Regions from separate parts of the Streptomyces sp. NPDC014006 genome, predicted to be linked through region 1. Evidence: riboswitches for the same ligand, from Rfam matches in the RefSeq annotation. Region 1 holds a riboswitch; the other holds the start of a gene.
The links. A riboswitch is a leader RNA that binds a small molecule or an ion and turns the genes downstream of it on or off. The one in region 1 is predicted to bind ZMP and ZTP.
Positions count from the first base shown of each region.

Region 2: it holds a riboswitch for ZMP and ZTP, as region 1 does, so the genes downstream of both, ACF1GV_RS28990 (bifunctional 5,10-methylenetetrahydrofolate dehydrogenase/5,10-methenyltetrahydrofolate cyclohydrolase) here and ACF1GV_RS26195 (glycine hydroxymethyltransferase) in region 1, are expected to answer to the same signal.

Region 1 covers NZ_JBICAJ010000008.1:73,077-76,464, forward strand. Annotated here, with positions in the region: gene ACF1GV_RS26190 (VC0807 family protein) at 1-18, opposite strand, end outside; gene ACF1GV_RS26195 (glycine hydroxymethyltransferase) at 543-1,991, opposite strand; ZMP/ZTP riboswitch at 2,024-2,112, opposite strand; gene ACF1GV_RS26200 (glutathionylspermidine synthase family protein) at 2,167-3,351, opposite strand; gene ACF1GV_RS26205 (hypothetical protein) at 3,355-3,388, opposite strand, start outside.
Region 2 covers NZ_JBICAJ010000009.1:218,417-221,804, reverse strand. Annotated here, with positions in the region: gene ACF1GV_RS29000 (S-(hydroxymethyl)mycothiol dehydrogenase) at 1-236, opposite strand, end outside; gene ACF1GV_RS28995 (nuclear transport factor 2 family protein) at 752-1,117, shown strand; ZMP/ZTP riboswitch at 1,215-1,298, shown strand; gene ACF1GV_RS28990 (bifunctional 5,10-methylenetetrahydrofolate dehydrogenase/5,10-methenyltetrahydrofolate cyclohydrolase) at 1,320-2,174, shown strand; partial or broken gene ACF1GV_RS28985 (glycosyltransferase) at 2,253-3,256, shown strand.

The DNA of each region.
Region 1 (3,388 bases):
GGCGTCCTGAGCCGTCATCGTTCCCCCGATGCGTTGTGACGCGGCCGACTGCCGCGTGTGCAGGCGTCCCGGGGCCGCGGGTCGATGCGGTACGGCGGGTGGTCGGCGCGCGGCGGCCGGCCGGGAGCGGGCTTGATCATTCATGACCGCGATCGGCTTGCGCAATAGGTGGCGGAGCCTCCGCATACGACGAAACGGGGACGCCGGGGCCGGGCCGTGTATCGGAAGAGGGACGTGCCCCTGGGCGGACCGGGTGGAGGTGACCGGTGGGGGGCGGGACGCAAAGGTGGCGGGACGGCTTCGGCAACGGGCGGTGCCGGCGGGCGCGTTGGCGGCGCTGCTCGCGCTGGGGACGGCATCCGCGCCACCGGCGGTCGCCGCGGGGCACCCGGTCGCCCGGACCGGTGCCGGGCGCGTCCGGGGACTTGCCGCCGGGGCCGCCGGGTCGCTGCTGATACGCCGCGCGGCGGCCCGGCGCAGTGCCGGGCCGCCGCGGGACGAGCCTCGTCAGGAGCTGATCGATTCGTGAGCTCCCGGGTGGGTCAGCCCAGGTCGATCTCCGGGTAAAGCGGGAAGCCGGCCACCAGGTCGGTGGCGCGGCGGGAGATCTCGTCGGAGATCTTCTCGTCCAGGACGTGGGCCGCCTTGGACGGGGCGCCGGACTTGGTGGTGCCGGGCTCGGCCGCCGTCAGGACACGGTCGATCAGGCCGGCCACCTCGTCCATCTCCGCGGTGCCCAGGCCCCGGGTGGTCAGCGCGGGGGTCCCGATACGGATGCCGGAGGTGTACCAGGCGCCGTTGGGGTCGGCCGGGATCGCGTTGCGGTTGGTGACGATGCCGGAGTCGAGCAGGGCCTGCTCGGCCTGACGACCGGTGAGGCCGTAGGAGCCGGCGACGTCGATCAGGTTGAGGTGGTTGTCCGTGCCGCCGGTGACCAGGGTGGCGCCGCGGCGCATCAGGCCCTCGGCGAGCGCGCGGGAGTTGTCGACGATCCGCTGGGCGTAGTCCTGGAACGCGGGCTGCCGGGCCTCGGCGAGGGCGACGGCCTTGGCGGCCATGACGTGCGGGAGAGGGCCGCCGAGGACCATCGGGCAGCCGCGGTCGACCTGGTCCTTGAGCGAGTCGTCGCACAGGACCATGCCGCCGCGCGGGCCGCGCAGCGACTTGTGCGTGGTCGTGGTGACGATCTGCGCGTGCGGGACCGGGTCGAAGTCTCCGGTGAGGACCTTGCCCGCGACCAGGCCGGCGAAGTGCGCCATGTCGACCATGAGGGTCGCGCCGACCTCGTCGGCGATCTCCCGCATGATCCGGAAGTTCACCAGACGGGGGTACGCGGAGTAGCCGGCGACGATGATCAGCGGCTTGAACTCGCGGGCCTGGGCGCGCAGGGCCTCGTAGTCGATGAGGCCGGTGGCCGGGTCGGTGCCGTAGGAGCGCTGGTCGAACATCTTTCCGGAGATGTTCGGGCGGAAGCCGTGGGTGAGGTGGCCGCCGGCGTCCAGGGACATGCCGAGCATCCGCTGGTTGCCGAAGGCCTGGCGCAGCTCGGCCCAGTCGGCGTCGCTCAGGTCGTTGATCTGGCGGACGCCGGTCTTCTGGAGGAACGGTGCCTCGACGCGGTCGGCGAGGACGGCCCAGAAGGCGACCAGGTTGGCGTCGATGCCGGAGTGCGGCTGGACGTAGGCGTGCCGGGCGCCGAACAGCTCGCGGGCGTGCTCGGCGGCGAGGGACTCGACGGTGTCGACGTTGCGGCAGCCGGCGTAGAAGCGGCGGCCGACGGTGCCCTCGGCGTACTTGTCGCTGAACCAGTTGCCCATCGCCAGCAGGGTGGCCGGGGACGCGTAGTTCTCCGAGGCGATCAGCTTGAGCATCTCGCGCTGGTCGGCGACCTCCTGGCGGATGGCGTCGGCGACCCGCGGCTCGACGGCGCGGATGACATCGAGGGCGGCGCGGTAGGCAGTGGACTCGGTGGACAGAGGCTCGGCTGGCATAGGGACCTCCGGACGTGGGCGTTCAGCGTTCACGGTACGGCCCAGGCGCACGGCACTGTGTCATTCCGGGCCGCTCCCCGATGGTCCATCCCATCCCAGCGCGCCAGTCACGGCCCGCTGTCAGCCTACCCGGCGCGTCGGAGAGCGCTGGGGGGCCGTCCACCATGCGGGCCGGCTAGAGGATCACGTGTGGCAGGAAGCGGGCGTACTCGTCGGTGATCAGGCCGGAGGACTCGCGGATGCCGAGGCCGGCCGCCTCGTCCTCGACGACCCAGGCGCCGAGGACGACGTGGTTGCCGTCGAAGGCGGGCAGCGGGGCGAGCTGCTGGTAGCAGCAGGGTTCGTCGCGGAGGGCGGGTGCGGTGCCCGGTTCGTGGACCGTGACGCCGTCGCCCTCGCGGCCGAGCAGCGGCTTGGCGACCCAGCCGGTTCCTGCGGCCAGTTCGCGGGGGCCGTCGAGGTAGGACGGGAGCAGATTGGGGTGGCCGGGGTACAGCTCCCACAGGATCGCCAGCAGCGCCTTGTTGCTCAGCAGCATCTTCCACGCGGGCTCGATCCACAGGGTGGAGCCGGTGCCGCCGCCGTTGTCGAGGGTGCCGAGGACATGGGCGGCGAAGCGGTCGGTGGTGAGCCACTCCCAGGGGTACAGCTTGAAGCAGCTGCGGATGAAACGGAGCCGGTTGTCGACGAAGCGGCCGGACAGCGCGTCCCAGCCGATCTCCTCCATGGAGATCCAGTCGGTGTCCAGGCCGGCCTGCTCGGCGGTCTCCTTGAGGTAGGCGACCGTCATCAGGTCCTCGCCGAGTTCGTCGGCGGCGGAGTGCGCGAAGTACAGGGGGCTGCCCGGCGGCAGCAGCCCGGCCTGTCGGCGCCAGGCGGCGACGAGACGTTCGTGGAGGGAGTTCCACTGGTCGGCGCCGGGGAAGCGGTCCTGCATCCAGAACCACTGCGGGGACGCGGCCTCCACCAGGGAGGTGGGCGTGTCGGCGTTGTACTCCAGCAGCTTGGCGGGGCCGGTGCCGTCGTAGCGCAGGTCGAACCGGCCATAGACGGAGGGCAGTTCGGCGCGGCGCCGCCAGGCATCGGTGACCGCATCGGCGACGCGCGGGTCGGTGATGCCGAGGTCGGCGAGGCGGCCTTCCCTCACGATGTGGCCGGCGGCGGCCAGGCACATACGGTGCAGTTCCTCGACGGTCTCCTCCAGCGCCTCGACCTCGTCGAGGGAGAAGACGTAGTAGGCGCTCTCGTCCCAGTAGGGGCGCAGGGAGTCGTCGGGGTAGCGGGTGAGCGGGTAGATCAGGCCCTGCGCCTCCACGGTCCGCTGCCAGCCGGGGCGGGGGGCGACGGTACGCCGTTCCATGGGTCAGCCGCCGCCGCTGCCCTTGCCGCCGCCGAAG
Region 2 (3,388 bases), on a different contig from region 1:
ACGTCGGTGACACCGTCGCCGACGGACTCGACCACGCCGGCCGCCTCGTGCCCGAGCAGGAAGGGGAAGTCGTCGCTGATCCCGCCCTGCTTGTAGTGCAGGTCGGTGTGGCAGACGCCGCAGGCCTGGACGCGGACCACGGCCTCTCCGGGCCCGGGATCGGGCACGACGATCGTCTCGATGCGCACCGGCTCGTCCCTGCCCGGCGCGATCACGCCGCGTACTTCCTGCGCCATGCTGCTCCATCCTTCCCTCGACGGGGCGTCCGCCCCGGTTCCGACCCTACGCGTGATCAAGCGCCGGGGGGCCGAAGAGGGGAACCTGCCGGTGAGCTGGTGGAGTGCGTTCAGCTTGTTGAGCGCGTTCGCCTGGTTCAACGCACCCAGCTGCTGGGAGACCCGGGGAACCTCGCCCTTGTGCTCGGCCGGGATGTCGCTGGTCGTGAGCGAGTCGAGCGCGGCGATCGGGTTCAGCTGTTCGGCGCGCAGGACGCCCGCGTTCGCCGTGGGGGGTGATACCGGCGGTCCCGGCGGCGAGTGCGGCGGCGGCGACGATACGACGAGTGGAGATCATGCCTTCAGCAACGGCGGAAGGGGCCCGGTGTGACACCGGCTCGCCGGGCAGCTCACACGTCAGGCGCAGCACCCGGGCCGGGCTTGCCGAGCCCGGCTGGGCGGAGGAGCCTTTTGACTAGGCCCCGTGCGGCCCGTTCTCCTCCCTTTCGGGCCCGCGGCCTGGCAAGGAGGTCACCATGGGCACAACGGCACACACCGGCTTCGACACGGAGACTCTGCGCAGAGGCATCGAGGACCGCACCGCCGAGGCGCTGCTCTCCCTGTACGCGGACGACGCGGAGATCCGTCTCGTCAACCGCAACGCTCAGCCCAGCAACCCGGCGGTGGTGCACGGCCGGGACGAGATCCGCGAGATGCTCGGCGACGTCTACAGCCGTGACATGACCCACAAGCTGGAGCAGTGCGTGGTCCAGGGCGACCACGCGGCGTACTGCGAGTCCTGCGAGTACCCGGACGGCACCCGCGTGCTGTCCGAGTCGATGATCACGCTCACGGACGGCAAGATCTCGGAACAGATCATCGTCGAGGCATGGGACGAGTGACGAGACAGGGGGTGCGGTCCAGGTCGGCCCCCGGCTGACCTGGACCTTCTCCGTGCGGCACCGGGGGCGGGGACGGTGGACGGGCTCGGTTACCCTGGTCGCGGGCCGTGACTGGCGCTGAGGTGGAGCACCACCGGGGAGCGGCCCCGTGGAGTCGATGCCGTGCGCCTGGGCGATGCCGTACCCGCTCAGGAGTTGCATCATGACCCAGGCCCGCCTCATGGACGGCACCGCGCTCGCCCGCCGCACCCTCGAGGAGACCGCCCAGCGCGCCGCCGACCTCACCGGGCGCACCGGGACGGCGCCCTGTCTCGCCACGGTGCTCGTCGGCGAGGACCCCGCCTCCGTCACCTATGTGCGGATGAAGCAGAACCGCTGCCGCAAGGCCGGGATCGACTCCCGGCACGTGGCGCTGCCCGCGTCCATCACGACCGAGGAGCTGGTGGCGGCGGTCCGGGCGCTGTCCGCCGACCCGTCCGTGCACGGCATCCTGCTCCAGCACCCGGTGGGCGACCACATCGACGAGCGGGCCGCGTTCGAGGCGATCGCGCCGGAGAAGGACGTCGACGGCGTCACCTTCGCGTCGTTCGCGACGATGAGCTTCGGCCTGCCCGGTTTCGTCTCGTGCACGCCGGGCGGGATCATGCGACTGCTGGACGCGTACGGCGTCGACCCGTCGGGCAAGCGGGCGGCCGTGGTGGGCCGCAGCGCGATCCTCGGCAAGCCCGTCGGGATGCTGCTGCTCGCCCGGGACGCGACCGTCACCTACTGCCACTCGCGGACCGCGGACCTGTCGGCGGCCGTGCGGGAGGCGGACATCGTCGTCGCAGCGGTGGGCCGGCCCCGGCTGATCCGCGGCCAGGACGTCAAGCCGGGCGCGGTGGTGATCGACGCGGGCTACAACGAGGGCAACGTCGGCGACGTCCACTTCGACTCGGCGGTGGAGCGCGCCTCGCTGATCACTCCGGTGCCGGGCGGGGTCGGTCCGATGACCATCGCGACGCTGCTGGAGCAGACGGTGGACGCGGCGGCCCGGCAGCTCGGGGTATCGGTGTGACGCCTTAGCCGCCCGAAGTGGCCGTATCGCGTGGGTCGTTCGTGTGGGTGGCGTGGGATCGTGGCCCTACTGCGCTGTATGCGTGTGGTGATCACGACGGCGAGCTCCCGGGGCGACGCGGCCCCCTTCACCGGCCTCGGGCACGCCCTGGCGTGGGCGGGTCGCGAGGTCACCCTGGTCACCCACAGCGGTTCGCGCCGCTCCCGGCGGGCTCGGGGGTGGCCTTCCACGCGCTGCCGGTCGATCCGCGGGCCGAGCCGGAGCCGGCGCGCGGCCGGGGCCTGCACCGCAGCGCGACCGGGGTGGGCAAGCTGTGCGGGTGGTGGAGATGGCCCGGGCGGTGGCCGGCCGCACGACCGACGCGTTGCCGGAGGCGGCCGAGGGCGCCGACGTGCTTCTCCTCGCCGCCGCGCTCGCGCCGCTGCCGCACGTCGTCGCCGAGGGTCTGGGCCGCCCGAGCCTGCGCCTTCGGCTGCAACCGATGGCTCCCACCCGGGAGTTCGCACCCCCTCTGCTCACCGCCGGCTCCTGGGGCGGTGCCGCGAACCGGGTCGCGGGGCTCGGGGTGAACCTCGCCGTGGAGCACGTCTTCGCCTCCGCGGTGCCCTCCGTGCGCGCCCGGCTGGGTCTGCCCGCCGTCGGCCCGGTGGCGGCGCTGCGCGCCCGGGAGCGGCAGCGCCGGCCGGTGCTGCACGGCTTCACTCCGCTGATGGTGCCCCGTCCGCGGGACTGGCGGCCGGGCCTGGAGGTGACCGGTCACTGGTGGCCGTACGACCGGGAGCGTGAACTGCCCGCCAAGCTGGGGGAGGTCCTGGACGCCGGGTCACTGCGGTGCGGGGACGACCGGGGCGGGGCTGCGGGCCGGGGTGCCTGCGGTGCCGGTGCCGATCCAGTTCGACGAGCATTTCTGGGCGTCCCGGCTGGTCGGACCGGGCGTCGCCCCGCGCGCCCTGCCGCTGGGCCGTCTCACCGCGCACGCGCCGGCCTCCGCGCTCGTGGAGGCGGTCACCGACCCGTCGTACGGGCGGCGGGCGCGGGCCCCGGAGACCCGGGTCCGCGAGGAGGACGGGACGGCACCGGTCCCGCAGGGCGCTGGAGCGGATCGCGGGCCAGGTGTTACGTCCGTGGTCTTGCCGGGGCGGGCGGCCTTTCCTTACTTTGCAGTAAGTCTCTTGCGCATCACGTGTGTTCGGTTTCCACCCCACCCCGAGGAG